DNA from 3 places in the Pantoea sp. E2023-21 genome. Region 3 is predicted to be linked to each of the others. Evidence: predicted binding sites of a transcription regulator. Region 3 holds the regulator's gene; each other region holds the start of a gene.

What was found. Region 3 encodes PurR, which represses purine synthesis genes. Its sites were predicted from a motif close to CANGCAAACGTTTGCNTG; they were not measured.
Positions count from the first base shown of each region.
Region 1: serA (phosphoglycerate dehydrogenase) is a predicted target of PurR. The motif match lies at 6,021-6,038, and genes of this name have one in related genera.
Region 2: guaB (IMP dehydrogenase) is a predicted target of PurR. The motif match lies at 8,473-8,490, and genes of this name have one in related genera.

Region 1 covers NZ_CP195344.1:2,398,107-2,408,302, reverse strand. The annotation lists gene ACRQ84_RS11310 (FAD-dependent oxidoreductase) at 1-1,058, opposite strand, end outside; gene ACRQ84_RS11305 (IclR family transcriptional regulator) at 1,116-1,814, shown strand; gene ACRQ84_RS11300 (MFS transporter) at 1,801-3,108, opposite strand; gene ACRQ84_RS11295 (oxidative stress defense protein) at 3,327-4,055, shown strand; gene ACRQ84_RS11290 (LysR family transcriptional regulator ArgP) at 4,092-4,997, opposite strand; gene rpiA (ribose-5-phosphate isomerase RpiA) at 5,179-5,838, shown strand; gene serA (phosphoglycerate dehydrogenase) at 6,118-7,356, shown strand; gene ACRQ84_RS11275 (5-formyltetrahydrofolate cyclo-ligase) at 7,396-7,992, opposite strand; RNA gene ssrS (6S RNA) at 8,117-8,300, opposite strand; gene zapA (cell division protein ZapA) at 8,340-8,669, opposite strand; gene ACRQ84_RS11260 (YecA/YgfB family protein) at 8,840-9,421, shown strand; gene pepP (Xaa-Pro aminopeptidase) at 9,472-10,196, shown strand, end outside.
Region 2 covers NZ_CP195344.1:2,101,062-2,111,257, reverse strand. The annotation lists gene bamB (outer membrane protein assembly factor BamB) at 1-425, shown strand, start outside; gene der (ribosome biogenesis GTPase Der) at 604-2,094, shown strand; gene ACRQ84_RS09940 (zinc ribbon domain-containing protein) at 2,252-2,479, shown strand; gene ACRQ84_RS09935 (glucose/quinate/shikimate family membrane-bound PQQ-dependent dehydrogenase) at 2,808-5,246, shown strand; gene ACRQ84_RS09930 (con-10 family general stress protein) at 5,334-5,516, opposite strand; gene ACRQ84_RS09925 (protealysin inhibitor emfourin) at 5,620-5,946, opposite strand; gene ACRQ84_RS09920 (M4 family metallopeptidase) at 5,931-6,956, opposite strand; gene xseA (exodeoxyribonuclease VII large subunit) at 7,011-8,381, opposite strand; gene guaB (IMP dehydrogenase) at 8,551-10,017, shown strand; gene guaA (glutamine-hydrolyzing GMP synthase) at 10,090-10,196, shown strand, end outside.
Region 3 covers NZ_CP195344.1:911,345-921,540, forward strand. The annotation lists gene pykF (pyruvate kinase PykF) at 1-423, opposite strand, end outside; tRNA gene ACRQ84_RS04375 (tRNA-Val) at 766-842, opposite strand; tRNA gene ACRQ84_RS04380 (tRNA-Val) at 862-938, opposite strand; tRNA gene ACRQ84_RS04385 (tRNA-Val) at 942-1,018, opposite strand; gene ACRQ84_RS04390 (MATE family efflux transporter) at 1,172-2,545, opposite strand; gene ACRQ84_RS04395 (riboflavin synthase subunit alpha) at 2,744-3,388, shown strand; gene cfa (cyclopropane fatty acyl phospholipid synthase) at 3,440-4,588, opposite strand; gene punC (purine nucleoside transporter PunC) at 4,891-6,093, opposite strand; gene punR (DNA-binding transcriptional activator PunR) at 6,203-7,114, shown strand; gene purR (HTH-type transcriptional repressor PurR) at 7,111-8,136, opposite strand; gene ACRQ84_RS04420 (cytochrome bd-I oxidase subunit CydH) at 8,410-8,499, shown strand; gene ACRQ84_RS04425 (C40 family peptidase) at 8,556-9,347, opposite strand; gene ACRQ84_RS04430 (Grx4 family monothiol glutaredoxin) at 9,712-10,047, shown strand; gene rnt (ribonuclease T) at 10,083-10,196, opposite strand, start outside.

The DNA of each region.
Region 1 (10,196 bases), 1.5 Mb from region 3:
CTGTGGAACTGGCGGCAGCCATCGTGTTCGCTGTACACACCGTCGGCTGGATGCAGATCAATCGACCAGCCGCCATAAGCGACGGCATCGTAATGATCGCGCTGCTCGATAATGTCCTGCTGGCAAAGCATCGTATCGCCGAGAAAGCGCCGACTCTCGCGCTTGCCAGGAATCAGGCCAACCCATTCGATGGTGAGGTTGTCGGCATCCGGGAATTCGCCAGAGTTTTTGATGTAATCCCACACGCCCCAAACAATTTTCCACAGTTCCCACTTGATGGTTTCGCTCTCATGCACGGTATCAAGGCGTCCGCCCCATTCCAGCCACCATAAATCGCAGCCGTTCAGTTGCGAGCTGAGGCGTTTATAGCGCGGAATGGCGGTGATCTCTTTCAGTGCGAAAGAGGGCGGTATAAAACGCACCGGTTGCGCTACGCGCTGGGTGTAGAAGTAAATGGAGTGGCCGAGTTTGTGGCCGAAATTCTCGCCCGGTGCCATCTTCTCACCTAACTCTTCCACGGACTCAGCCCCAACGCGATGCGCTGCGCCGGCCAAATAGCCCAACACACCGTCGCCGCTGGCATCGATAAACTGTTGAGCCGAAACCTGATAACGCGTTTGGTTGATGGCATTAAACGCCTGTACCGACTGCAAGCGGCGGCCCGATTTTTCGATATCGGTAACAACCGTGTTGAGCAACAGCGTGAGACCGGGTTGTGATTGCACGAGATCCAGCAGCACCATATCAAACAGCACTGGATTGCCTTCTTTATTACGCCACAGGTTCTCCTCCATGATTTCGCCCATAATGCCGCCTTCACGCGCCCAACGGTTGTTGTTACCCATGTGTGAGGTGGCGCCGTTGGCCCAAAGACGCACTTCACTCGAGGCGTTACCGCCTAACACCGGGCGATCCTGAATCAGCACCACGTCAAGGCCATCGCGCGCAGCGGCCAGGGCGGCACACACCCCCGCGAGTCCACCCCCGGCGATCAGTAAGTCCGTTTGTAGCCGTTGTTGCGGAAAGTGGCGCACATTTTGTGAAGAGAAAGTCTGCATCATTTCATTCCTCTGACTCTAAGGCTAAGATTGGATTTTGCCCGCCGCAGGTGATCTATGTCTTCTCAACCCAACCAAAGCCTGATTGACGGTATTCGCTGCCTGCAATATCTGGTGTCCAGTGATAAAGCCGTAGGTTGTCGTGAATTGGCGCGCCAGATGGGGATGAACAGTACGCGCGTCAATCGTCTGCTGATGACCATGGCGGCGATTGGACTGACAACGCAGGATGAGCATCGCCGCTATCTGCCCGGCCCCGGCATTCACGCGCTGGCGGCACAGGCGATACGCGGTTCTTCGCTGTTTGCACAGGCGCTGCCGCAGCTGGAACGCCATGCACCGCGCGATATCGTGGTGGCGCTCGGCGTGCTGTGGGAAGATCAGGTGATCTACATCTGGCACTCCGAACCCGGTGAGCGCATCAACGCTAGCCAGGCGCTGGCGGGTTTTCGCATGTTGCCGGCTTGGCAATCGGTCATTGGCGTGTCGCTGCTGGCGGCGGAGAGTGATGAGTCGCTGCGCCCGCGTTTTAGCGACGAACAGTGGCGGCAAATTGCCCCGCTGCTGGCGCGCAAACGCGCCAGGGATTCGCTGATCTGGCATCGCGATGACGGTGAGATCAGCATGGCGCAGCCGATTGATAATAACCGTGCAGCATTGGCGTTCGCCAAAATCTGGCAGGGCGATGAGGCGCACCTCGCGCAGCGTTTGCAACAGCTGCAATCGCTGGCGCAAATTGTGATTAGCCCGCGCTAACATGATCGATTTTCCCGACAATAAACAGATAACTGCAGATGCCAATCCCGGCCAGTACGGCGATAAATGCCAGGGCGGGAGCGAAGTTGTCGCCATCAATGAGCGCCCCAATCACAATCGGTACAACGATGGATGACAGCGCACCGGTAAAGTTAAATACGCCGCCCGCCAGACCAATTAAATGGCGCGGAGCCAGAGCCGTCACAAATACCCAGGTAATGGTCGCCAGGCCGTTGCCGAAGAACGCTAGCGACATAAACAGAATGATGAGTGTGGAATCGTTGGTGTAATTGGCGCCGAGGATAAACAGCGTCAGGAACAGACCGAGGATTACCGGCAGCTTGCGCGCGACGCTGGCGGAGACACCGCGACGGATCATACGATCCGAGGCGAATCCTGCCAGCAGCACGCCGCAGAAGGCGGCGAAGTAGGGCACCGAAGCGACATAACCACTCTTAATAAAACCCATGTGGCGATATTCCACCAGATAGGTCGGAAACCAGGTGAGAAAGAACCAGAATGTGGCAGAAATGGTGAACTGACCAATATAGATGCCGACCAGTTTGCGGCTGCGGAACATCTGCGCCAGGTCGCTCCAGCGCGCTTTGGGTTGCTGTGTGTTTTGCCGGCTCTCCAGCAGCGCACCGTTGTTACGCAGATAGTTGAGCTCAGCTTCGGACACACCTTTATGCTGATTGGGTTCGCGGTAGAGCCAATACCACACCAGCGCCCACACCATACCCGCGAGGCCGGTAAGCAAAAACAGCCCGCGCCAGCCAAACGCATCCTGCAGATGAAACAGCAGCGGCGTCATACAGGCCAGACCAACAAACTGCGCTGAAGAGTAGATGCCGATAGCCGTAGCGCGCTCCTGCTCCGGGAACCAACTGGAGATCACCCGGTTGTTGGACGGCATTACTGGCGCTTCGAACGCACCCACGCCGAGTCGCAGACCAAACAGCGCACCAAAACTGTTGGCAAGCGCATGCAACGCGGTGATTAACGACCAGGCGAACAATCCCACGCCATACACCACGCGGGCGCCGAGCCGATCGATCAGAAATCCACCGGGGATCTGTAAAGCAGCGTAGATCCAGCCAAATGCGGAGAAGATCAATCCCATCTCCATCGGCGTGAAGCGTAATTCGCCTGCCATTTGCGTCGCGGCAACCGACAAGTTTGTCCGATCCATATAGTTGATAATGATGTTTATAAACACCAGACCGAGCATCAGAAAGCGCGTGCGTCCAGCACGAACGCTGGTGGCAGTTTGGCTGAGCGGCTGTTCTGTCATATTGCACTCTCCCGAACTCTGTTGTGTTTCTTTAATAGAAACGTTTAACTGTTTTTTTGGCGAATCTGTGCAGCTAAATTTGCGATCGCGGCAACGCAAAAACAGCAGAGTGCCCGAACTTTTTGTTGATTCAAAACTCTGAGCATCACGCATGGTAATGTGTTTTAGGTTTAGCCATAGTGGCGACCTGCAAATTGAACCCCTCAAGGAGGACTTTCGTGAAACTAAAAGCATTGGCGCTGGCCGCCGTAATGAGCACGGGCGCGCTCTCCGGTTTCGTTCAGGCAGGCGAATTGCCGAATGGACCGCATGTGGTGACTTCTGGACAGGCAAGCGTTGATGCCACGCCAGATCTCGCGACGCTCGCTATTGTGGTGAATGTTTCGTCGAAAGACGCGGCGGAAGCGAAAAAACAAGCTGATGACCGCGTGGCGCAATATTTTGATTTCCTGCAAAAGAACGGTATCGAGAAAAAAGATATTGATGCGGCAAACCTCAGCACGCAGCCGGAGTACGATTACACCAAAGAAGGTAAGTCGGTGCTAAAAGGTTATCGTGCAGAGCGTCAGGTACAGGTGACGTTACGTCAGCTGGACAAGCTGAATGAGCTGCTGGATGGTGCGTTAAAATCCGGCCTGAATGAAATCCGTTCGGTAGAATTGGGTGTCGCGAATCCAGACAGCTACAAAGAGAAGGCGCGCAAAGTGGCGATTGCCAATGCGACACAGCAGGCAAGCGCACTGGCAGAAGGGTTTAACGCTAAGTTGGGTTCGGTTTACAGCATTCGCTACCACGTTGCCAACTATCAACCGATGCCGATGGCGCGCATGTATAAAGCCGCCGCTGCACCAGCCGATACCACTGCGCAGCAAACCTACGAGCAGCAGAGTATTCATTTTGACGATCAGGTGGATGTGGTCTTCGAAATTAAACCGAATACGCCGTAAGGTTTATGCGGGTCGCCAATGATGGCGACCCGATTATTACGCAGGCAAAACATCCTGACGCAGCACGCGATGTCCGTGCGCAATCAGTGCGTCGGTTACGCTGCGCATTAAGCGACTTTCCGGGGCAAATCGATGCCAGTACAGCATACGACGCTGATATAAACCTGGCGTCAAATCCACCAGCTCACCTTGCGCCAATTCCCGCTCAATCTGCAAATGCGGAATCATACAGCACACCGAACCTTGACGCGCCAGCTGCACAAAGGCCTCTGACGAGTTAACGATGTGGCAGGGCACGCTGCCCGGTGATAGGTCAAAATTCTGCTGCAAAAACGCCTGATGCATATCATCCAGATGATCAAACGCCACTGCCGGCGCTTTCAGCAGCGCAGAGCGCGTTACGCCATTCGGAAAATAGCGTGCAGCAAAATCAGGTGAAGCACAGAACAGATAATCGAGCGCGCCCAATTGATCCACTAAGCAGCTTGGCAATGGCTGCGGCTGGATACTCACCGCGCCAACCACTTCACCGCGACGCAGACGTTCCTGCGTGCGGGTTTCATCTTCTACCTGCAAATTCAGGCGCACCGGCGAATCGGCCAGTACATCCTTCAGCGCGGGGAGCAGCCAGGTGGCGAGACTATCGGCGTTGACCGCGAGCGACAGCAGCAGCGGCGTGGTTCCGCCATTATCGTCGCCCAGCCACTCCTCTTCCAGCAGCTCAACCTGATGCAACAACGCCAGCAGTTTTTGACCCTGCTCGGTTGGACGCGGCGGCACGGTACGCACCAGCAGCGGCTGACCAAATAAATTTTCCAGCTGTTTAATACGCTGCGAAACCGCAGATTGGGTAATGCAGAGTTTTTGTGCGGCACGCTCAAAGCCGCGCTCGCGAATCACAGCATCCAGCGCCTGAAGCGTTCGATAATCCGGGCGTTTCATTGTTGTTCTCTCTCGTTCAGGGTGGACATTACTATGCCATAAAACTGTCAAATTGTGCTGCGACGCTTTTTTGCGGGCTGGCTTCCAAAGCGTTAAATCGGCTGTCTAACAGTCGCGCTTTTTTACAGCGCCTTGTTTTATACTACGCGCACTTCGATGTCGCACAGGTTTTAAACATATCATGACCCAGGATGAACTGAAAAAAGCGGTAGGTTGGGCAGCGCTGCAGTACGTAGAACCCGGCACAATTGTCGGCGTGGGCACGGGATCAACTGCAGCGCATTTCATTGATGCGCTTGGCACCATGAAGAATCAGATTGAAGGTGCGGTTTCCAGTTCGGAAGCGTCAACGGCAAAACTGAAAGCGTTAGGCATTCATGTTTTCGATCTCAACGAAATTGATGAGCTGTCGATTTACGTGGATGGTGCTGATGAAATTAATCCGCAGATGCAGATGATTAAGGGCGGCGGCGCAGCGCTGACGCGTGAGAAAATCGTTGCGGCAGTGGCGAAAAAATTCATCTGCATCGCCGATGCTTCGAAAGAAGTTGATGTGTTGGGCCACTTCCCGCTACCGGTTGAAGTGATTCCCATGGCACGTTCGTTTGTGGCTCGTGAATTAGTCAAGCTCGGCGGCTTGCCGGAATATCGTCAAAACGTCATTACCGACAACGGCAACATTATTCTCGACGTGCATAATCTGCGTATTCTCAATCCTGGCGAGCTGGAAAAAACCATCAATGCGCTGCCGGGTGTGGTGACTGTTGGCTTGTTTGCTGACCGTGGCGCGGATGTCGCGCTGATCGGCACCGCTGACGGTGTGAAAACCATCGTAAAATGATCTGTCCGGCGCGCGTGATGCGCCGGTTATTTCCATCCGCAAAACATCTTTTCTCGCCAGGCTGAAATTTGGTGACTTATGTCACAAAAGATTCATCAGCAGTGAGTTCGTACTTCGTCCACCCAGGATGTCACGATTTTGTACGGCATTGTGCTGTCTCCGCGTGGGCGCGTGCTGGCGCCCAGGCAATCGTTTGTATTGCTGCGCACGAAATTTTTGATATTTTGACAGAAGGCTACCTTATGGTAGTCCTCATTGAATTCTGAATAGGGTCGGGAAATGGCAAAGGTATCACTGGAAAAAGACAAGATTAAGTTCCTGCTGGTGGAAGGCGTTCACCAGAGTGCGCTGGAAAACCTGCGTGCAGCGGGCTACACCAACATCGAGTTTCACAAAGGGGCGCTGGATGCGGAGTCGCTGAAATCCTCCATCCGCGATGCGCACTTCATTGGTATCCGTTCCCGTACCCAACTGACCGAAGAGATCTTTGCTGCCGCGGAAAAGCTGGTGGCAGTCGGTTGCTTCTGTATCGGTACTAACCAGGTTGACCTCGGCGCTGCAGCGAAGCGCGGTGTGCCGGTGTTTAACGCACCGTTCTCCAACACCCGTTCAGTTGCTGAACTGGTGATTGGCGAAATGCTGCTGATGCTGCGCGGCATTCCTGAAGCCAATGCCAAAGCGCACCGAGGTATCTGGAATAAAGTGGCGAACGGTTCGTTTGAAGCACGCGGCAAGAAACTGGGCATCATCGGTTATGGTCACATCGGCATGCAGCTGGGTGTGCTGGCCGAGAGCCTGGGCATGCACGTGTTCTTTTACGATATTGAAAGCAAGCTGCCGCTCGGTAATGCGACCCAGGTGCGCCATCTGTCCGATCTGCTTAATATGAGCGATGTGGTGAGCCTGCACGTTCCTGAAACGCAATCTACGCAGAATATGATTGGTGCTGAAGAGCTGGCATTAATGAAACCGGGTTCGCTACTGATCAACGCCGCGCGCGGTACCGTGATCGATATCCCAGCGCTGTGTGAGGCTCTGGCGAACAAACATTTGGCCGGCGCAGCGATCGACGTCTTCCCGGTTGAGCCTGCAACCAACAGCGAACCGTTTAACTCTCCGCTGTGCGAGTTCGACAACGTCATCCTGACGCCACACATCGGTGGTTCAACCCAGGAAGCGCAGGAGAATATTGGTCTGGAAGTGTCGGGCAAGCTGGCGAAATACTCGGACAATGGTTCTACGCTGTCTGCCGTTAATTTCCCGGAAGTTTCGCTGCCGATGCATGCGGCAAGTGTCAGTCGTCTGCTGCACATCCATGAGAACCGTCCGGGTGTGCTGACAGCTATCAACCAGATTTTCGCCGAGCAGGGTATTAACATCGCCGCGCAGTATCTGCAAACCACGCCGATTATGGGTTACGTGGTGATTGATATTGATGCTGAGCAGGATGCGGCGGATAAAGCGCTGCAGGCGATGAAGGCCATTCCGGGCACCATCCGTGCCCGTCTGCTGTACTGATTAAACAGGGCGCCCTTGGCGCCCTTTGTTTTTCCCTTCTTACGCTTCCCATTGCCACAGTTTTGATGGCGTCAGTATCGCGGGCAGCGGCACATCCCATGCGGCCACCGGCAGCGCTTCCACACGCTGACAATCGTGCGCAATCCCCACGGGAAGCAACCCATGTTGCTGCCAGTTTTGCAGCGTGCGGTCATAGAATCCGCCACCCATACCTAAGCGTTGGCCTGCATGGTCAAACGCCACCAGCGGCACCAGCATGACATCGAGCTGATCCAGCGTTGCCAGTTGTGTGATATCTAACGGCGGTTCCGGAATGCGTAGCTTGTTTGGCGTGAGTGAAGTTTCGGGTGTGTAACGGATGAACAACAGATTGCCTGGCGAGAAGGGATGCAGCACCGGCAGATAAACCTGCTTTTTATGCTGCCACAGTTTGGCGATCAGCGGGCGGGTGTTGATTTCACCGTCGACGGACAAAAACAGTGCGATACGATGCGCATTCGCGATTGGCGCAATATTGATGGCGTTTTCAGCCAACTGATCGGCAGCTTGTTCCTGTTGCTCAGACGTGAGATTACGGCGCAAATGGCGCACATGCTGACGGATGTCTTGGCGGTCGAGAAATGAGGGTGCTGACATGATATCCCCGGCAGAGTGAGCTGTTGCAGCCACTATATCATGATCATGAAAGCCGGGGGATTCGCGTCTGGGCTCATGTCGCCTTATGGCGACGTGAACATTTGCGAATCAAAACTACTAAATGGAGATCTCCGAGATGCCGCCGCAGGCTGTAACCCTTGAACCCTTGGTTCAAGGTGAACATGCCGTCACAACTATTAGGCTTCTCGGGCGAACCGAGCATGCGCACAAATTGTGGAGCGTCACATTCTGTTGGTATGAAATATCGGCTCAGGGGACTGGCCCGCTTGCAAACATCTCAGAGAAAATTTACTTCACCGTCACTCTAGCATGAGGACCATGAAGTGTTATTCAAAATTAGGGCCCTGGCGATCAGTTATGCGACCTTGCTCAACTAACGCTTGTTCAATGGTCTGCTGCAGCATGCGGATACGTTGTTCCATATTTGCAGCATAGTCGCGCGTCTTACCTTTCTCTTGTGCCAACTCGTGGCAGATGTTTAACGCGGCGATGAACACCAGTTGCTCTGTATTGGTGACTCTAGTGCGAACTTTTAAATCTTGCAACCGTTGATTGAGATCCTCTGCGGCCAGATTCAGCGCATCTTGCTGTTCAGGCGGACAATTCACTCTCAATGAACGACCAAAAATTTGAATATCTACTGGTTGTGCAGACATGCCACCATCCTGACTGATTACTTCGATCGCATCTCCCTTACCGGTCAATGGTTTGGGAGGAGCGAAACTATATATACCCGAGTTATAAGTTACAACCCCTTTTCTGGAAACCCAGAGGCACCTGGTGGTAGCATAACACGAACTTATTCCGCCAACGACGACCAAAGCTTATGTCTTTACAGAACGCAACGCCTAGTTACAACGCGCTGGCCGCGGCCCTTTCTCAGCAGGGCGTGGGCATGACGCCAGCCGAAATGCACGGACTCCTTTCCGGGATTTTGTGCGGCGGCAATCAGGATGCCAGCTGGAAAACCATGGTTCACGATCTCACCAACGAAGGCATGGCGTTTTCGCAAAGTCTGTCGCAGCCGTTGCAGGCGCTGCATGAAAGCCTCGCCACCACGCTGGAAGACGAAGGCTTTATGTTCCAGCTGATGTTGCCGGAAGATGATGACATCACGGTATTCGATCGCGCGGATGCGCTGGCTGGCTGGGTAAACCATTTTCTGCTCGGTTTAGGCGTGACGCAGCCTAAGCTGGAAAAAGTAACCGGTGAAACGGGTGAAGCGATTGACGATCTGCGCACCATCGCACAACTCGGCTATGACGAAGATGAAGACCAGGAAGAGCTGGAACAGTCGCTGGAAGAGGTGATCGAGTACGTGCGTGTTGCCGCTCTGCTGTGCCATGACACCTTTACGCGTCAGCATCAGCCAACGGCACCTGAAGTACAGAAACCTACGTTACACTAAGTGCGTCAATGCGGGTACGTTGTGGCCCGTCTTCAACAGGGAGTGCAAACATGATTACTCTGGACACGTTCCAGCAACGTCGTCAGGCGCTGATTGCCCGCATGGCGCCAGGCAGTGCCGCTTTGATATTTGCTGCACCTGAAGTGACGCGCAGCAACGATACCGAGTATAACTTTCGGCAAAACAGCGATTTCTGGTACTTCACCGGTTTTAACGAACCGCAGGCGCTGCTGGTTTTAATCAAAAGCGATGACAAGCATAACCACAGCGTGCTGTTCAATCGCGTACGTGACCTGACCGCTGAAATCTGGTTTGGTCGCCGACTTGGGCAGGATGCCGCACCAGCGAAACTGGGTGTTGATCGTGCTTTACCGTGGGATGACATGGGTGAGCAATTGCATCAACTGCTTAACGGCCTGGATATTGTTTATCATGCGCAGGGCGAATATGCAGAAGCGGATCAGCAAGTGTTTAGTGCGCTGGAAAAGCTGCGCCGCGGCTTCCGTCAAAATCTCAGCGCTCCAGATACGGTCACCGACTGGCGTCCATGGGTGCATGACATGCGCCTGTTCAAAAGCGCGGAAGAGATTGAGATTCTGCGCCGCGCCGGCAAAATTAGCGCGCTGGCGCACACGCGAGCGATGCAAGCCTGTCGTCCGGGCATGTTCGAATATCAGCTGGAAGGCGAAATTCATCACGAATTTAATCGCCACGGCGCGCGCTTCCCGTCTTACAACACCATTGTCGGTGCTGGCGAAAACGGCTGCATTCTGCA
Region 2 (10,196 bases), 1.2 Mb from region 3:
TCGTGGTTAACGGTGTCGTTTATGCGCTTGCGTACAACGGTAATCTTACCGCGCTGGATCTGCGCTCCGGTCAGGTGCTGTGGAAACGTGAGATTGGCGGCGTTAAAGACATGGTGGTTGATGCCGGTCGTATCTATCTGGTCGATCAGGATGACCGCGTGATCGCCCTGAATGCTGACGGTGGCGTAGCCATCTGGCGTCAAAGCGATCTGCTGCATCGTAATTTGACTTCGCCAGTGCTGTTCAACGGCTATCTGGTGGTGGGTGATAGCGAAGGTTATCTGCACTGGATCAACACCCTTGACGGTCGCTTCGTCGCGCAGCAGAAACTGGACAGCGATGGCTTCCAGACTGAACCGGTTGTGGCCGGTGACAAACTGCTGATCCAGGCGAAAGGCGGAGAAGTTTACGCCATCACCCGTTAAGGAATTGGCTTTGCGGGAACGCGTTTCCCGCTCGCTTATACGGCTCCTGATTCGTCAGGGGCCGTTTCGTTTTTAGTCAGGCATGGTATTCTTTGCGCCTTCAGCCTGACGCCTGGCGTCAAATGTCGTTATAATCACGCCATTCGGGCGAATTATTTTAAAAACTGAGGCAAGTGTTATGGTACCTGTGGTCGCGCTGGTTGGGCGTCCCAATGTGGGAAAATCTACGCTATTTAACCGTTTAACACGCACACGTGATGCGCTGGTAGCGGATTTTCCTGGACTGACTCGCGATCGCAAATATGGTCGCGCCGAAGTGGAAGGGCGCGAATTTATTGTTATTGATACCGGCGGTATTGATGGCACCGAGGAAGGCGTTGAAAACCGCATGGCGGAGCAGTCGCTATTGGCGATTGAAGAAGCGGATGTGGTGCTGTTTATGGTGGATGCGCGCGCGGGCGTGATGCCGGCGGATCAGCAAATCGCTAATCATCTGCGTGCACGTGAAAAAGCCACCTTTGTCGTCGCCAACAAAACTGACGGTATTGACCCGGAAGCGGCAGTGCTGGATTTCTATGCGCTGGGCTTAGGTGAGATTCACGCCATTGCAGCTTCGCATGGCCGTGGAGTTAACAGTCTACTGGAAACGGCATTGCTGCCGTGGATGGAAGAAATCGTTCCGGAAGTGGAACTCACCGAAGAAGAAGAGAATGCCGCCTATTGGGCAGAATTAGAAGAAGAGGGTGAGAAGGCGCTGGAGGAAGAGGAAGAAGAAGATTTCGACCCCACCACACTGCCGATCAAACTGGCTATCGTTGGCCGCCCTAACGTGGGTAAGTCAACGCTAACTAACCGCATTCTTGGCGAAGATCGTGTTGTGGTCTTTGACATGCCAGGCACCACGCGCGATAGCATCTACATTCCGATGGAACGTGACGATCGTGAGTATGTTCTGATTGATACCGCGGGCGTACGTAAGCGCGGTAAAATCACCGAAAATGTAGAAAAATTCTCCGTTATCAAAACGTTGCAGGCAATTGAAGACGCTAACGTAGTGATGCTGGTCATTGATGCGCGTGCCGGGATTTCCGATCAGGATCTGTCGCTGCTTGGCTTCATCCTCAACAGTGGGCGCTCACTGGTGATTGTGGTCAACAAGTGGGATGGCATGACGCAGGAAGCGCGAGATGAAGTCAAAGAGCAGTTGGACTTCCGTCTGGGCTTTATCGATTTTGCGCGCATCCACTTTATTTCTGCCCTGCACGGCAGCGGCGTGGGTAACCTGTTCGAATCCGTGACCGAAGCATACGACTGCTCTACCAAACGTGTGGGCACCGCAATGCTGACGCGCATCATGACCATGGCAGCCGACGATCACCAGCCGCCGTTGGTACGTGGTCGCCGCGTGAAGCTGAAATATGCGCATGCCGGGGGGTATAACCCGCCAATCGTGGTGATTCACGGCAACCAGGTCAAGGATCTGGCGGATTCCTATAAGCGTTACCTGATGAACTACTTCCGTCGTTCACTCAACGTGATGGGCACGCCCATCCGTATTCAGTTCAAAGAGGGCGATAACCCGTACGCGGGCAAACGCAACCTGCTGACGCCAACGCAGCAGCGTAAACGTCAGCGTCTGATGTCGCACCTGAAGAAGAACAAGCGTTAAAATGAGAAGGGCCCAGCAGGGCCCTTTTTTTATGCACCTGTAATTTATTGCGCGATAAATCGCGCCGCTACGGAATGTGCGGTGATTTAATGCGGCGCATAACTGAGCGGCATTACGCCATTTATGGCGACCAACCGCCAAATGCAGAGGATGTTCTATGAATTCTCCATGCCCAATCTGCCAGCAGCCGCTGACTCACGATGAAACCGGTTTTGACTGCTCCCACTGCGAACGTCATTTCACGCACATCGCCTTGTGCCCTGATTGCCATCAACCTTTGCAGGTGCTGAAAGCCTGCGGTGCGGTGGACTACTTTTGCCCGCACGGTGATGGACTCATTTCGAAGAAGCGTGTCGAATTTATCCCCGACTTAGCGTTGCAGTAAGAAAATTCGCCGCCCGGCGTCATAGTTATTAATAGCTTACGACTGGATTTGTAGCAAAAATGCTATTAACCAGTGACTACCGCGTTATGGATATTCACTTTTTATTGTACCAGGTGGTACAATCCTGCCGCCTTGTAGCGAGAATCACTCTCACCTGCGTTGTGTCCTCGCTCACAAGCGCCGAATCACGGGCATTGCACCCGTACCAATAGATATAAAATAAAGCGTAACGAAATTGTTCCTGTCCCCCGCTTCGGCTGGGGCCTTGTCATCGGCTGCCACAGATTTATCGGCACCAGCGCTTTATTTTTTCAGGAGAGTTTTTGTTATGGCAGAAAATTCCGCTCGTCCCGGCAAAGGGCTGAGCATCTGGTCCGTACTGTTTGGCTTGGTCCTGCTGGCAATCGGCTTGTTCTTCGCTATCGGCGGCGGCAAGCTGGTCGCGCTGGGCGGCAGCTGGTACTTCCTTATCGCCGGTATCGTCATGCTGCTGTCGGCCATTCAGTTCTTCCGTCGCAAATCATCCGCCGTCACCCTGTTTATTCTGGTGTTTGCTGGCACGCTGATTTGGTCACTGTTTGATGCGGGCTTGCATTTCTGGCCGTTGGTATCGCGCTTGATGGTGCCAGCGGGCTTGATGCTGTTTGCGTTCCTCACCTGGCCAGCCCTGCGTAAAAGCGAAGGCAAAAGCTCTCTGGCGAAAGTCTCTTATGCGCTGTCTGCGGTTATCGTGGTTGGCATGGTGGCCACCTTCGTGCAGATGTTCCAGCCGCATCCTTCCGTTGCGTTTGACGGTAAACAGCTGCCGCTGATTCCGGTCGATAAATCAAAACCTCAGCAAGACTGGAGCAGCTACGGCCGTACGCCGGGTGGCGACCGCTTCGCTGCCATCGATCAGATTACCCGCGATAACGTGAAAGACTTGCAGGTCGCCTGGACTTTCCACACTGGCGATACGCCGATCAGCCCAACCGGTAACGGCGCGGAAGATCAGCAAACCCCATTGCAGGTGGGTAACACGCTATTCCTGTGCACCCCGCACAACAATGTGATTGCGGTTGCAGCAGACAGCGGTAAGGAAATCTGGAAACGCGAAATCAACGCGCAGGCCGAAGTGTGGAACCGCTGCCGTGGCTTAGCCTATTTCGATGCGACTAAACCGCTGCAGCAGCCAACGCAGCCGGGTTCAACGCCGGTCACTGCCGCTGTGCTGCCTGCGGGTGATACTTGTCAGCGTCGTATTCTGATGAACACAATTGATGCGCGTCTGATTGCTATTAACGCCGACAACGGTGAGCTGTGCGACACCTTCGGTACGCACGGTGTGGTTGACCTGAAAGCCGGCCTGGGCAATGCGCCCGATCCGCAATATCAGCTGACTTCACCTCCCGCGATGGCCGGTACCACCGTGGTGGTGGGCGGTCGCGTTGCGGATAACGTCCAAACCGATATGCCTGGCGGCGTGCTGCGTGGTTTTGACGTGATCACCGGTCAGATGCGTTGGGCGTTTGACCCAGGCAATGACGATCCCAATGCGATTTTGATGCCGGGCAAAGATTACACCCGCAGCACACCGAACTCGTGGGCACCAATGTCTTACGATCCGGCGATGAACACCGTGTTCCTGCCAATGGGTAGCTCGTCAGTGGATCTGTGGGGTGCGAACCGTACCAAACTGGATCACACATACGGCGCCTCAATCCTGGCGCTGGATGCGACTACCGGTAAGCAGAAATGGGTTTATCAGACCGTGCATAACGATCTGTGGGACTTTGATCTGCCAATGCAGCCAAGCCTGGTAGACTTCCCGATGAAGGATGGCACCAACAAGCCAGCCGTTGTTATCGGGGCAAAAACCGGCATGATTTGGGTGCTGGACCGCCTGACCGGCAAGCCTTTGACCAAAGTTGAAGAGCTGCCGATGCCGCAGGGTCACATCCCGAACGAGCAGTACACCAAAACGCAGCCGCATTCGGTAGAAATGCCAAACATCGGCAATCAGAAAATGTCTGAGTCTGATATGTGGGGTGCAACGCCGTTCGACCAACTGGCGTGCCGTATTGCCTTTAAAGGCATGCGTTACGATGGTCTGTTTACTGTACCGGACACCGATAAATCCCTCAGCTTCCCGGGTTCACTGGGCGGTATGAACTGGGGCGGTATCTCGTTTGACCCGAACAATCAATATATGTTCGTCAACGATATGCGTCTGGGCCTGTGGGTACAGATGATTCCACAAGACACCAGCAAGACCGCAGCCAGCAACGGTGGCGAAGCGATCAACACCGGTATGGGCGCGGTTCCGCTGAAAGGCACACCGTATGCGGTAAATAAAAACCGCTTCATGTCACCGCTGGGCATTCCATGCCAGGCTCCGCCGTTCGGTACGCTGTCGGCGATTGATATGAAAACCCGTCAGATCGTGTGGCAGGTGCCGGTGGGTACCGTCGAAGATACCGGTCCATTTGGCATCAAGATGCGCGCGAAGATGCCAATTGGTATGCCGACCTTAGGCGGCACACTGGCTACGCAGGGTGGCCTGGTGTTCATCGCGGGTACGCAGGATTACTATCTGCGCGCTTTCGATAGCTCAACCGGTAAAGAAGTGTGGAAAGCACGTCTGCCAGTCGGCAGCCAGGGCGGTCCAATCAGCTACGTTTCGCCGAAAACCGGCAAACAGTACATCCTGATCTCCGCAGGTGGCGCACGTCAGTCACCAGACCGTGGTGATTACGTGATTGCTTACGCGCTGCCAGACAGCAAGTAAGTTCAACTATGAGAAAGGCCGACATCATGATGTCGGCCTTTTTTTTAAAACCTTCCGTGGCACATCTCTTCCTTTAAGGCACCTTAATTACTGCTGCTTGGAAGGGCGGCGGCTTTTTTGACCTCCTTTTCTTCCAGCTTCCCTGGCTCTTTCAGGATCGTTTCTGAAATTACCCCCGCTGACTTTGCCGCCAGCGCTACCTGCTTCCCTGGCGCGCTCCGGGTCCTCTGCAAAGTTCCCGGCACCACCTCGTTGCTTTTTTTGTGTCATAGCAGAGACCTCATCTAAGGGTGTTTTCTTCGACGTGGACTAGCTAGCCACATAATGAGTATAGTCAGTCAGTTACGCTATGCCTTGAGAGATCTCTGATAACCTATTCGCCGTCGCGCCACAGCGATTGCAGCTCGGGTGGTGCCAGTTGTTCTGGAATTAAAATCACCAGTGTCCCAGCCTCACGATGTGTGGCATAGGTGATTTGAATGCGGTAATAGCGTTGATCGCCACGTCCCATGTTTGCCGCTTGATCTTCCGGTTCGCCGAGCGGCATGGCCTGTTCCAGCACCTGGCAGACGCGCTGTTTTTGCGGCTCGGGCAAGTCCGCCAGGGTAAAACGCCGCTCACCGCGCAGCTTGGGTATAAAGGCGATACCGCCTTCACGCGCCAGCTCAATGATGGCATCGTCGGTCAGTTGGATGTCCACGTTACGCCCACCTGCTGCCAGGCGGATTGAATTTTCTCCGCCACTGATTGATTAAACCGTTGATTGGCGTGCTGCACGGTAAAGCGCGCAAAGGTGCTGAAATCGGCATCCTGCGGTAGCGTCTTGTCGCACAGCGTGTCATACCAGGCTTGACCCGCCAGTTCCCACGCGAAGCCGCCCAACGCTTTAGCGGCGAGATAGAAGGCGCGATTAGGAATGCCGGAGTTGAGATGCACGCCGCCGTTGTCCTCACGCGTTTCGATATAGTGATCCATATTGGCCGGTTGTGGATCTTTGCCCAGCACCGGATCGTCATAAGCGGTGCCGGGTGACGACATTGAGCGCAACCCGCGGCCATTGATCCCACCCGCCAGCAAACCTTCACCGATGATCCAGTCAGCCTGATCGGCGCTCTGCTTAAGATGAAACTGCTTCACCAGTGAGCCAAAAACATCAGACATCGATTCGTTCAGTGCGCCTGCCTGCTGGAAGTAGATCAGTCCGGCTTCGGTTTCCGTTATGCCGTGCGTCAGTTCGTGCGCGACAACATCCAGCGCGATGGTGAAGCGATTGAAAATCTGGCCGTCACCGTCGCCAAATACCATCTGCTGGCCGTTCCAGAAGGCATTCTGGTATTCCTTACCGTAATGCACGGTGCCATCGAGCTTGAGGCCTTTGTTATCGAGGGAATTGCGCTGATAGGTTTGCCAGAAGAAATCGTAGGTAATGCCGAGATAGTTCCATGCTTCTTCAGCCGCGACGTCGCCGTTTCCGGGCTGGCCTTCCTCGCGGATTAACGTGCCGGGCAGATTTTGCGTGCCCTCGGCGTCGTAGATAGCGCGCTGTACGATGCCTGGCTTAGCGGTGTCGGCGTTGGTGGTTTGATGATTATGTTCAGCCATCAGTTGCTGAACGTGGGTGAGGGTGCGGCGCGCATAGTCTTGCTGCGCACCGGAGCAGTTATCGATGATGTTACGCAGCATGTATGGAGGAATTACGCTAAAAGGCATACCAAACTCCCTGGCTTCTTAGTGAATGTGCCAGAAAGTATAGTTTTCATACTATCAACGCGCTTTACGGCTCCGGGATTTCTGCGGTTCAAGCGCGGTAACCTGGCTTTCCACCCAGCCATCATCCAACCGGGTACGCAACAGATCGCCTTTGCTCAGCTGCTGAGTTTTTTTCACCACCAGGCCTTGCGTATCGGTTGTTACGCTGAATCCACGCGCCAGCGTCGCCAAAGGACTCACGCCTTCCAGCTGCGCGGCCAGGTTGCCAAAGCGCTGACGGTTGTGATTGAGCTGCTTTTCCATGCCCTGCTGCAGACGATAATGCCACTGCTGGAGCTGCTGCTGAGCGCGCAGAATCCGTCCCTGCGGTTGCTGCGCATTAAGGCGTTGTAGCAGGCGATCCTGCTGACGATTGGCGGTACGCATGCGCTGGTCCATCGCTTCGCCAAGGCGACGCTGCAGCTGGAACAGCGCAGTTTGCTGACGCGCCAGACGGAGTTGCGGATGCTGCTGCTGTAAACGGTGCTGAATGCGGGTGAAGCGACGCTGTTGCTGTGCCAGATAGAAATCCATCGCCATCTCCATGCGCTGCTGCTGTGACTGCAAACGGCGCAACAATTCCAGCTGATTACGGCTCACCAGTTCTGCCGCGGCAGAAGGCGTTGGCGCGCGTAAGTCCGCAACGAAATCGGCGATGGTGACATCGGTTTCGTGCCCAACGGCGCTGACGATCGGCAGGCGGCTGGCAAAAATCGCCCGCGCCACGCGCTCGTCATTGAAACTCCATAAATCTTCCAGTGAACCGCCGCCACGGCCGACAATCAGCACGTCACACTCATCACGCTGGTTGGCCAGTTCAATGGCACGCACAATGCCAGCGGGCGCATCCACGCCTTGCACCGCCGTAGGATAGATAATTACCGGCAATGACGGATCGCGTCGATGCAGCACCCGCAACACGTCATGCAGTGCGGCGCCGGTGGCAGAGGTAATCACACCCACCAGACGCGCCGGATCGGGTAGCGGCTGTTTGAACTGCTGATCGAACAAGCCTTCCGCTGCTAAACGCGCTTTCAGCTGTTCGAATTGCTGTTGCAGCAAGCCTTCACCGGCTGGATGCATGCTTTCGATAATCAACTGATAATCACCACGCGGTTCATACAGCGTGATGCTGGCGCGCACTAAAACTTGCTGGCCGTGCTGAGGACGGAAGGTGACGCGACGATTGCTATTGCGGAACATCGCGCAGCGTACTTGTGCACCGTCATCCTTCAACGTGAAGTACCAATGGCCGGAAGAAGGCTGAGTGAAATTTGAAATTTCAGCGCTGAGCCACACCAGGCCCATCTCATTTTCCAGCAGTTGGCGCACCGTGGTGTTCAGGCGGCTGACAGTAAAAATATTGGCGGTTGGCGGTAGCGACATGTGATGTAGATCAAATTTTAAATCAGAGGGTTAATCAACTGATACTACATTGCTTGCCCTGAGGATCAAGACTTTTTCTGAAAAAACACTGGAGGCAATCGGTTTCGGCCTGTATAATGCCGCGGCAATATTTTATCTGTTTTAATCGCCCCCAGGTGGAGATATTGCAATGCTAAGAATCGCTAAAGAAGCCCTCACATTTGACGACGTTCTGCTCGTTCCCGCTCACTCCACTGTCTTACCCAACACCGCTGATCTCAGCACTCAACTGACGAAAAACATTCGTCTGAACATCCCGATGCTCTCCGCTGCTATGGACACCGTGACCGAAGCCGGTCTGGCGATTGCACTGGCGCAGGAAGGGGGTTTGGGCTTTATTCACAAAAACATGTCAATTGAGCGCCAGGCGGACGAAGTTCGTAAGGTGAAAAAACACGAAAGCGGTGTCGTTACCGATCCGCAGACCGTGCTGCCAACCACCGCGCTGGCCGCCGTAAAAGAGCTGACCGAGCGTAACGGCTTTGCCGGTTACCCAGTGGTCAACACCGAAAACGAACTGGTGGGCATCATCACGGGCCGCGACGTGCGTTTTGTGACCGACCTGACGTTGCCTGTTTCTGCGGTGATGACACCGAAAGAGCGCCTGGTCACGGTTAAAGAGGGTGAAGCTCGTGAAGTTGTGCTGCACAAAATGCACGAAAAGCGTGTTGAAAAAGCGCTGGTAGTTGATGACAGCTTCCACCTGCTGGGCATGATCACCGTTAAAGATTTCCAGAAAGCCGAACGTAAACCTAACGCCTGTAAAGATGCCGAAGGCCGTCTGCGCGTAGGCGCTGCGGTTGGTGCGGGCGCAGGCAACGAAGAGCGCGTAGATGCGCTGGTGGCTGCCGGTGTTGATGTGCTGCTGATTGACTCGTCACACGGTCATTCTGAAGGCGTGCTGCAGCGTATTCGTGAAACCCGTGCAAAATACCCGAACCTGGAAATCATCGGCGGCAACGTCGCCACCGGTGCAGGCGCATTGGCGCTGGCGCAGGCCGGCGTGAGCGCGGTGAAAGTGGGTATCGGTCCTGGCTCGATCTGTACCACGCGTATCGTTACCGGCGTCGGTGTTCCACAGATCACTGCGGTCTCTGACGCGGTTGCCGCGCTGGAAGGCACCGGTATCCCGGTTATCGCTGATGGCGGTATCCGCTTCTCAGGCGACATCGCTAAAGCGATTGCTGCAGGTGCAGCAGCCGTAATGGTGGGCTCAATGCTGGCCGGTACCGAAGAATCGCCGGGCGAAATCGAGCTGTATCAAGGCCGTTCGTTCAAATCTTACCGCGGTATGGGTTCTCTGGGCGCGATGTCCAAAGGCTCTTCAGACCGTTACTTCCAGAGCGATAACGCCGCTGACAAACTGGTACCGGAAGGTATCGAAGGCCGCGTTGCCTATAAAGGCCGCCTGAAAGAGATCGTGCACCAGCAGATGGGCGGCCTGCGTTCTTGCATGGGCCTGACCGGTTGTCCGACCATCGACGATCTGCGTACTAAAGCAGAGTTCGTGCGTATCAGCGGCGCGGGCATCAATGAAAGCCACGTGCATGACGTGACCATCACCAAAGAGTCACCAAACTACCGCATGGGTTCGTAATCCCGTAAAATTTAGCGCCCGGCACTCGCCGGGCGCTTTTATTATTAAGTCCATCCCAATGGAAACGCCTCAATGACGACTGAAAATATTCATAAACATCGTATTTTGATCCTCGATTTTGGTTCTCAGTATACGCAGCTGGTTGCGCGCCGCGTGCGTGAGCTGGGCGTCTACTGCGA
Region 3 (10,196 bases):
CGAGTTTTCAGTGACTTCAGTGACCTGCATACCGATCAACCCATCGTCGACTAGCACGGTGTTGCCAATTTTCAAATCTTCGGTGAAACCGGCGTAGGTCACGGCAACACGTTCGCTGTTACCAATCACCGACTGATCGGTGGTGAAGGTGAAGGTCTGGCCAGCTTTCAACGACACATCGTTGCCGCCTTCCAGTTTCATGGTGCGAATTTCCGGACCTTTGGTGTCCAGCAAAATAGCGGCCTGACGACCGGTTTTTTCCATTACGGCACGCATGTTGGTGATGCGTTGACCATGTTCAGCGTAATCCCCATGTGAGAAGTTCAGGCGCATCACGTTCATGCCTGCTTCCAGCAGTTGGGTCAGCATCTCTTCAGATTCGGTTTTTGGACCGATAGTACAAACGATTTTGGTCTTTTTCATGTCAGGTTTTCTATAAGTTGTGATGGATGATAAAGGTCGGAATTCGATGCGCATGGCACCGAAGTGAGAATAGTTATGGTGTTGGAACGGATTTCACAGAAATAAGAATAGGAGACGAAAGCAAAGCGTGCAGAGAAGTTATGCAGTACGCGAGGGAACTGAGTCATCAGTGTTGCGCAAATCATTGGAGTTGTTTGCATAGGCACGTTAGCGCTGAAACCTTTCAGGTGGAACAACGCGGCATAGTATAGTCGCTAAGTATGCGAAAACCAATATAAAAGCGGCGTAAGAAAGACGATGCAGATCAAGAAAAGGGTGTTGCGCAAGGAGATAAAACCAGAGTGGTGCGCTCTAATGGACTCGAACCATCGACCCCCACCATGTCAAGGTGGTGCTCTAACCAACTGAGCTAAGAGCGCATTCAGGAAATTCAATAATTGGTGCGTCCGAGTGGACTCGAACCACCGACCCCCACCATGTCAAGGTGGTGCTCTAACCAACTGAGCTACGGACGCACTTGGTGCGCTCTAATGGACTCGAACCATCGACCCCCACCATGTCAAGGTGGTGCTCTAACCAACTGAGCTAAGAGCGCAACACGCTGTCAGGACGACAGCGGGGACGAATATTAACGGCAGGTCGTGATGCTGGCAAGGGGAAAAAGTGTTTTTCCCCCACGACTGACCAGCAACTGTGCTATGCGTCGTTTTTTTCGCCATTACCCGTCAATTTATGTGCCTTCAGCCACTTAGCGTGCAGCACGCGCGAGGATGACCTGTGCAGGTAAGCGCTGCAAACGACGGATACGCCAAATCATCATCACTGCCGCTGAAGTCAGGCCGATAATAAAGCCGCACCAGAAACCGGCTGGGCCTAATTTCGGTAATACCCAGTCCGTCATCGCCAGCACATAACCTACCGGTAATCCCAGCACCCAATAAGCAATAAAGGTAATAAAGAAGATCGAGCGCGTATCTTTATACCCGCGCAAAATACCGCTGCCAATCACCTGAATCGAATCTGAGAATTGATAGATCGCCGCCAGCAGCATCAACTGCGCGGCAAGGGTAATCACTTCCGGATTGGTGGTATAAAGTGCGGCGATATCGTGACGGAAAATCACGGTAAACAGCGCGGTGAGACCTGCCATGCTGATGCCCACGCCTTGTCCGGTCCAGGCGGCGACGCGCGCCTGTTCGGCCGAGCCTTGTCCGAGTCGATAGCCAACACGAATGGTGGTTGCCACGCCAAGTGAAAGGGGCAACACGAACATCAATGAACTGAAGTTAAGCGCGATTTGGTGGCCAGCCACTTTCACGATGCCGAGCGGTGATACCAGCAGCGCGACCACAGCAAATAGCGTGACCTCAAAGAACAGCGCTAATGCCACCGGCAAACCCAGCGTGAACAGACGTGACAAAATGGCGCGTGATGGTGCGGACCAGCGCGTTTTCATACGAATGTCGCGCATACTTGCCATGCGTTTCACCCAGAAGCGCATCACCAAAAACATCACCCAATAGACCGATGCTGTCGCCACGCCGCAGCCTACGCCGCCCAGGGCCGGCATACCAAAATGGCCGTAAATAAAGACATAGTTAAGCGGAATGTTCACCATCAGGCCGAGAAAGCCGAGCAGCATCGCCGGTTTGGTTTTCGACAAACCTTCACATTGGTTGCGCATCACCTGGAACAGCAGATAACCCGGCGCACCCCACAGTAATGCATGGAGGTATCCTTCAGCTTTCGCGGCCAATTCGGGATCAATGTCATGCATGGTGTTAATCAGATAACCGGCGTTCCACAGCACGACCATAATCAACAGCGCGACAGCCATTGCCATCCAGTAACCCTGGCGCACTTGTTCCGCGATACGTTCGCGTCGTCCTGAACCGTTGAGTTGCGCAACGGTAGGCGTCAAAGCCAGTAGAAGACCATGGCCAAACAGAATGGCGGGAAGCCAGATAGAGGTGCCGACAGCAACGGCGGCCATATCCGTGGCGCTTACCGCACCGGCCATAACAGTATCTACAAATCCCATCGCAGTCTGGGCTACCTGAGCAAGGATGACCGGAATCGCGAGGGCCAGCAATTGACGCGCTTCTGTAAAATACTTCTGCACGTAACACCTGCTTAATTAAAGAAGAGAGTGGGGCGAAATCCCCAAAGAATGCGCGGCATAGTGTAGCGGCAGTGTTAGCTTCCGCCAAACATTGATCGCATTTTGTTTAGCAAGTTGTGTAAAGTTTGAACCCCGCCAAATTAAGCTGCCGCCGACAAGCTGTGATAAACTGACGCAAACTTTGCAGAGGCTGAGATTATGTTTACTGGAATTGTGCAAGGCACGGCAGAAATTGTCGGCATTGAAGAGAAAGATCTGTTTCGTACCCATATTGTGCGCTTACCGGACGATCTGTTACCGGGACTGGCGCTGGGCGCATCGGTGGCACATAACGGTTGCTGTCTGACCGTGACCGAGATTAACGGCGATCTGGTTAGCTTCGATCTGATTAAAGAAACATTGCGCATTACCAACCTGGGTGAATTAAAGGTGGGTGATGTTGTGAATATTGAGCGTGCAGCGAAGTTTAGCGATGAAATTGGCGGTCACTTAATGTCTGGCCATATTATGACCACGGCGGAAATCTGCAAAATCATCCAGTCAGAAAACAACCGCGAAATCTGGTTTAAATTACAGGACGCCACGCAGATAAAATATATTCTGCATAAAGGTTTCGTCGGCATCGATGGAATCAGTTTAACCGTGGGCGACGTGACGAAAAGCAAATTCTGTGTGCATCTGATTCCAGAAACGCTGGAGCGCACCACGCTAGGCGCGAAGAAGTTTGGTCATAAGGTCAATATTGAGATTGATCCTCATACTCAAGCGATTGTGGAAACGGTTGAACGCGTTTTAGCGCAGCGTGAAGCCGCCGCACTGGCGCAGCTTGATAGCGCAGAATAATGCGGTTTAAAAAGGCGCCATGCGGCGCCTTGATTCATTTCCAGATGCGCATTAACGCGCAACGCGTAATCCGCCATCCTTGCCACGACTAAACACCACCTGCCACAGCTGAATATCACGGGCACGAAACGCACCGGCGCAGGCATTGAGATAATAATCGAACATCCGTTTAAAACGTTCGCCATATTTCTCGGCCAGTTGCGGCCAGCCAGCCTGAAAACGGTCGTACCACGCCATTAACGTTGTATCGTAATCCGTGCCAAAATTATGCCAGTCTTCCATAACGAAATGTGGCTCACTGGCGTCCGCGATTTGTCGAACCGACGGCAAACAACCGTTCGGGAAGATATATTTATCAATCCACGGATCGACATTCATATCTGTCGTGAGGGCACCAATGGTGTGCAGCAAAAATATGCCGTCTGGCTTGAGATTGCGGTCAGCAACATCAAAATAAGTGGCATAGTTTTTCGGCCCGACATGCTCAAACATACCGACGGAGACGATGCGATCATATTGATTATTAAGATCGCGATAATCCTGCAGCAAAATAGTGACATCTAAACCTTCACAGCGTTGTTGAGCCATTTTTTGCTGTTCGGCTGAAATCGTCACGCCATGCACCGTTACGCCATAGTGGCGCGCCGCATATTCTGCCAGCCCGCCCCAGCCACAACCGATATCCAACAGCGTCATGCCCGGTTCCAGTTGTAACTTGCGGCAAATCAGATCCAGTTTTGCCTGCTGCGCATTTTCCAATGTTTCGGCATCTTTCCAGTAGCCGCAGGAATATTGCATATAAGGGTCAAGCATTAATGAGAAAAGATCATTGCCGAGATCGTAATGTTCTTTACCGACAATCCAGGCACGTTTTTTTGATTGCAAATTAGTGAGACGCGCAGCTGCAATGCGCAACGTATCTTTAAAATGCCGCGGTAATTGTTGGTCCAGATGATGTTTTAATACGCGATGGAAGAACATATCGAGTTGTTCACACTCCCACCAACCGTCCATGTAACTTTCACCCAAGCCGAGAGAACCGTTTTCAAGAACGCGTTTAAAAAAATCTGGATGCTTTACCTGAATATCCCAGGGACGAGTGCCATTAACTGCAATATCTGCGCGCTCTAGCAGTTCATTGACGATCCGATACCAGTGGTTTTCTTCAAGGCTCACTTCTTCTATAACAGATGAACTCATAGCTTCTCCATCACCTTCCGATCTGAACCTGAGAAAAAGAATAGCCAATTTCCCAAGACCTGTGAGAGAACTCACGGAAAACCCGTGCGCCAAAAATCCGACGTTTTACAGAGGTATGAATTTGAATAGAAAAGTTGGACGTAACACTGGAGTATCGTGCAGACGCCATCCCGCGACAGGGTCGCTAAAGGTATTACATTTATATTATTGATTTAATACAGAATTACTGACCCACTGAGTATATGCTCACGTGGGTCAATATTCAACGGGTGATCGTTAGTTTGCTAACGAAAATCGTTGCCTTAATGATTATCTTCGCAGGGACGGGAAGTGTGGGCAATATCACTTTGTGCGTTTACTGCTCGCTGGCAGACAAACCCCGCCCACGCCAGTACCACGGTGGCCACCATCACTAAAGTCGTGTTAAACAGCGCTTGCTCAAGGCCAGCAGAGACCAACAGGCTGGCGACAAAGCACAATCCTAACTGGAACAAGTTCTGTAATCCGGCCGCTTTGCCGGTGGCGTGCGGGAAGGGCGCTAATGCGCTGGCAACCACAATCGGATAGATCGCGCCATTGGCCAGCGCCATGCCGCAGAATGGCATGAGTAATACGAACAGCGGCGCTGAAGGCATTAAGGCGATAACAAACAGGCTCAGGATGCTCAGGCTATACAGCACCAGCAACCATGGCAACAGTTGTGCACCTTGATAACGATTTAACAGCGTGCGACAGCCAAAACCGCCAATTAAAAACGCAATAGTCTGCGGAATATAACTCAGGCCAATATCGCCCGGTGTCAGGCCAGCAGCGGCGAGAATGAAAGGTGATCCCGTCAGCCAGGCGAAGAAACTCGCCGAGCAAGCAGAATAGATCAAGACGTTACCGCTATAGACGCGCGTGCCCAGTAAGGTTAACCAGCCAGGTTGTGTACCACCGGCCACTTTTTCGCGCTTAGCCGACGTTAACTGCAGCGTACCGATCAGCAGTACCACCGCGACCAATGTCAGCGTGATAAAGATGCTGCGCCAGTGGAAGTGGCTGATAAGCCAGGCGCCAAGCAGTGGTGCCAGCGCAGGAGACAGCGCAACCAGCGGCATAATCGTTGCAAACACTTTATTCGCTTTGGCTTTTGGATAGTGATCTACCACCAACGCCTGCCAGCTCACGGCTGCAGCACACACGCCAATGGCCTGCACAAAGCGCAGCGCCAACATCAGGCGTACGTCGGTTACCCAAAGCATACCCAGGCAGCCGAGGGCGAAGATGGCTAAACCCGCCAGTAAAATCGGTTTACGTCCATAACGATCCGACAGCGGCCCCCAAAATACCTGTGCACAGGCAAAACCGCCGAGAAACAGACTTAAGCTGGCGCTGATAGTGCCGGGTGCGCTAGCAAAATCACGCTGCATATCGCCAAAGGCGGGTAAATACATATCCGTGGCAAGAAAGCCGAGCATGCTGAGCACGGCGAGATAAGGCATAAATGCTTTAGACGACAACATGTTGATTCTCTTTTGGGCAGGTTGAACGCCGGGAGTGTAAAAGGATGCAACGCGCTTTGTGAAACGCTAATATTTGCATGGAGCTGTTAAATTTTTTGAAGGCAAAAATATGTGGTCAGAATATGCGCTTGAAGTGGTGGATGCCGTGGCGCGCACCGGCAGTTTTAGCGCGGCCGCGCAGGAGCTGCATCGCGTGCCTTCTGCCGTCAGCTATACCGTGCGTCAGCTGGAAACCTGGTTGGCGGTACCGCTGTTTGAGCGCCAGCATCGCGAAGTGGTCATGACACCAGCCGGCGAGCACTTCGTTCGTGAAGGGCGATCTGTTATCAAAAAAATGCTGGCAACGCGTAGGCAGTGTCAACAACTGGCGAATGGCTGGCGCGGTGAATTGAGTATCGCGGTTGACTGCATTGTAAAACCGCAGCGCACGCGGCAATTAGTGAAGGACTTCTATCGTCATTTTCCCGATATGGAGTTGATTATCAGCTACGAAGTGTTTAACGGAGTGTGGGATGCATTAGCCGATGGCCGGGTAGATGTCGCGATTGGCGCCACGCAGGCAATTCCCGTCGGTGGACGTTTTGCGTTTCAGGATATGGGCGCGCTGAATTGGCGTTGTGTGGTCAGCCCGGATCATCCACTGGTTAACAGCACTGAACTGGATGATGAAACGTTGCGAGCGTGGCCATCTCTGGTGCTGGAAGATACGTCGCGTGCATTGCCGCGCCGTATGACCTGGACGCTAGATAATCAGCGGCGGCTGGTGGTGCCAGAATGGGAAACCGGGATGGCGTGTTTGTTGGCAGGATTGTGCGTTGGAATGGTGCCGGGCCATTTGGCGCGTCCGCTGCTGGACAGTCATAAATTGGTCGAACTGTCGCTGCCGCAAGCCTTTCCTGATAGTCCGTGCTGCGTCAGCTGGGCTGAACAACGCACGTCGCCGGCGCTTGAGTGGTTACTGGCTTATCTGGGGGATGCTGAAACGCTGAACCACGAATGGCTCAGCGAAGTGTCAGCTTAGCGGCGATAATCGCGGAATGGGCCGTACGCCACTGAACGACGTTCAATCAGCGTAGGCTGAACCTCGATGGTTTGTGGATCTTCACGTTTGCTGGTGATGCGATCCAACAGCATTTCCAGCGCTTTTTCACCCAGTTCGGCTTTAGGCTGGTGTACGGTGGTCAGCGCAGGCGTGAAATAGCGCGCGTTGCGCACGTTATCGTAACCAATCACCGAGATATCTTGCGGTACACGCAAACCCATCTCATCGGCGGCACAAATTGCGCCCATCGCCATAATATCGCCGCCGCAGAACACGGCGGTTGGGCGCTGTTTCTGGTTAAGAATCTGCTGCATTGCCTGATAACCGGATTCAGGTTCAAAGTCGCCCTGAACCACCCATTCTGGGCGCACTGTAATGCCTGCTTCGTTCATCGCCTGCAGAAATCCTGCGTGACGTCCGCCGCCGGTGTTGCGCTCCATCTGGCCAGGGATGGCACCAATATCGCGATGGCCACGTTCAATCAGATAACGCCCGGCGAGATAGCCGCCTTGAAACGCGTTGTCCTGCACCGTATCGGTAAAATCACCGCGCGAAGCACCCCAATCCATGACGACCATCGGGATATTGCGGTTCTCTTCCAACATTTGCAGTAAATCGTCCGGATATTCAGAACACATCACCAGCAAACCATCGACGCGCTTTTGCGCCATCATCGACAGATAGGCGCGCTGTTTTTGCAGATCGTTGTGCGCATTGCCGAGAATCAACGTATAGCCGCGTTCGAAACAACGATTCTCCACCGCTTCGATAATTTCAGCAAAATAGGGCGCTTCACTGGACGTTGCCAGCAGACCTAAGGTTTTGGTGTGATTCACTTTGAGACTACGCGCCACGGCACTTGGCGAGTAGTGTAATTGTTTGATCGCTTCCCATACGGCGTTACGCGTTTCTTCCGCAACGAAACGCGTTTTGTTGATGACATGCGAAACCGTGGTGGTTGAGACACCTGCGCGTTTTGCGACATCTTTAATTGTTGCCATGAAAATGGTACTCCTGGGCTTATCGCAACTCACTGATAAGTATATTGTTAAACGTTTGCGTCTGCTAACGCTTTTACAGCCCAAAAGGCGGGCAAAACGGGGTGTTATAGCAGACGAAATCACTTCATTATGCTGAAAATACAGCACGCGCAAAATCTGTTGCGCAACGAAAGGCGGCGATTCTAACAAGCCCGCGCGGATAACACGAGATTTTTGCCGATTGCTGTGCGAAAATCGCGTTAACCCCATTAATTGTGTGACTAAGGAGTTGTGATGAATACTGACCTGAAGCTGGCGCTAATGACCACTGTTGGCGCACTGTTGATGATTATCGCCTTCAGTTTTACCGCGATCATGCATTAACAAAAAAGCCGGAGCTGTGTGCAGCATCCGGCTTTTTTCTGTTTGTTGCGCAACAATTAGCGAATGGTTTTTGGCGTCATCATACGACGCGCGCCCACATAGTGTTTCTGCCAGTAATCCTCTCCCAAAGCGCTAATCTGAATATCTTTGCCGGTACGCGGCGACTGAATGAATTTGCCGTTGCCGAGATAAACGCCAACATGATCAGCGGTGCCGCGATTGTTAATGCGGAAGAACACCAGATCCCCTTTCTCCAGCATTTCACGTTTGATCGGGGAAGCATCACGCAAGTGATACATCTCATTGGCGGTGCGCGGAAATTTGAATTTCACCAGATCTTTATAGGCGTACCAGACCAATCCACTGCAGTCGAAACCGGTATGTGGCGAGGTGCCGCCCCATTGATAAGGTTTACCGAGTTGCCCCATTAATTTGGTCATCGCCGTTTCACGCGCTTTTTGATAACGCTGGCGGTGCGACTTACTCATTTTAATGCCGGTAAGCGCAACCGCTTCGTCATCAACCACCACTTCGGGAGATTTCTTCACCAGGCGTTGATGACCGTATTTCTTAGCGGTAAGTTTCAGCGGGGATTTTTTGCTGGTGGTTTTGTGCAGCGCGGTTTCTGTTTTGGTCTGTTTTTTTAGTTTGAATTTTTGGACAGCAGTCAGGCGCGATTTTTTTGTGGTGGTTTTCACCGGACGTCGTTTGCGGCGCTCGTCTTCACGTGCGCTCTTTTTCTCTGCTTTGAGCGAGCTGGCATTAACGGGTGCATGCGGAGATGCAGCAGCCACATTAAAGAACAGTTGGGCTAAAGCCAGTATGAAAAGCGTAATTAGTAGACGCATAATCCGGTTACAGGTTAAGCAGGCTGAATGAACACAGACTGCGGCAAAGTGAGAGAAATCTGATCAAGTGACCAGCGCCGAGGCAATTCTAATCCACTTTTTTTCCAAAAGGTAAGGCCTTTTTCCATTAATATGTTACCAGATTGATTCTGTAGCAAAAATGAGCGATTTCAGCTGGTTAACCCAGCGAAACTATTGCTAATTATTAATTTATTAATGCCAATTAATGATATGAAAATGTTATTTGTCATGAATTGACTTAACAAACATGGCGATTAGCAGGCGCAAACACAAAATCCCGTTTTCAGTACGGGAGCGAAATCGCTACAATAAACAAACACGAAGTGAAGGATTAAGGAAGGCAATAATGAGTACTGTTGAAAAAATTCAGCGTCAGATCGCAGAAAACCCGATTCTGCTGTACATGAAAGGTTCTCCGAAGCTGCCAAGCTGCGGTTTCTCGGCGCAGGCCGTGCAGGCGCTTTCCGCATGCGGCGAGCGTTTCGCCTATGTGGACATTCTGCAGAACCCGGATATCCGTGCTGAAATGCCAAAATACGCGAACTGGCCAACCTTCCCGCAGCTGTGGGTTGATGGTGAGCTGGTCGGCGGCTGCGACATCATCGTGGAAATGTTCCAGCGCGGCGAACTTCAGCCGCTGCTGAAAGAGACCGCTGAGAAGTATAAAGAAGCGGAATAATGCAGAAGGCCGACACATGTCGGCCTTTTCTTTGGCTATTCGACGGACGCGTCGTCAGCGGGTTCTTCACTGAAAGCCAATGGCCAGCCACCAAGGCGTTTCCAGCGATTCACCAGCTCACAGAACAGCGTCGCGGTTTGCTCGGTGTC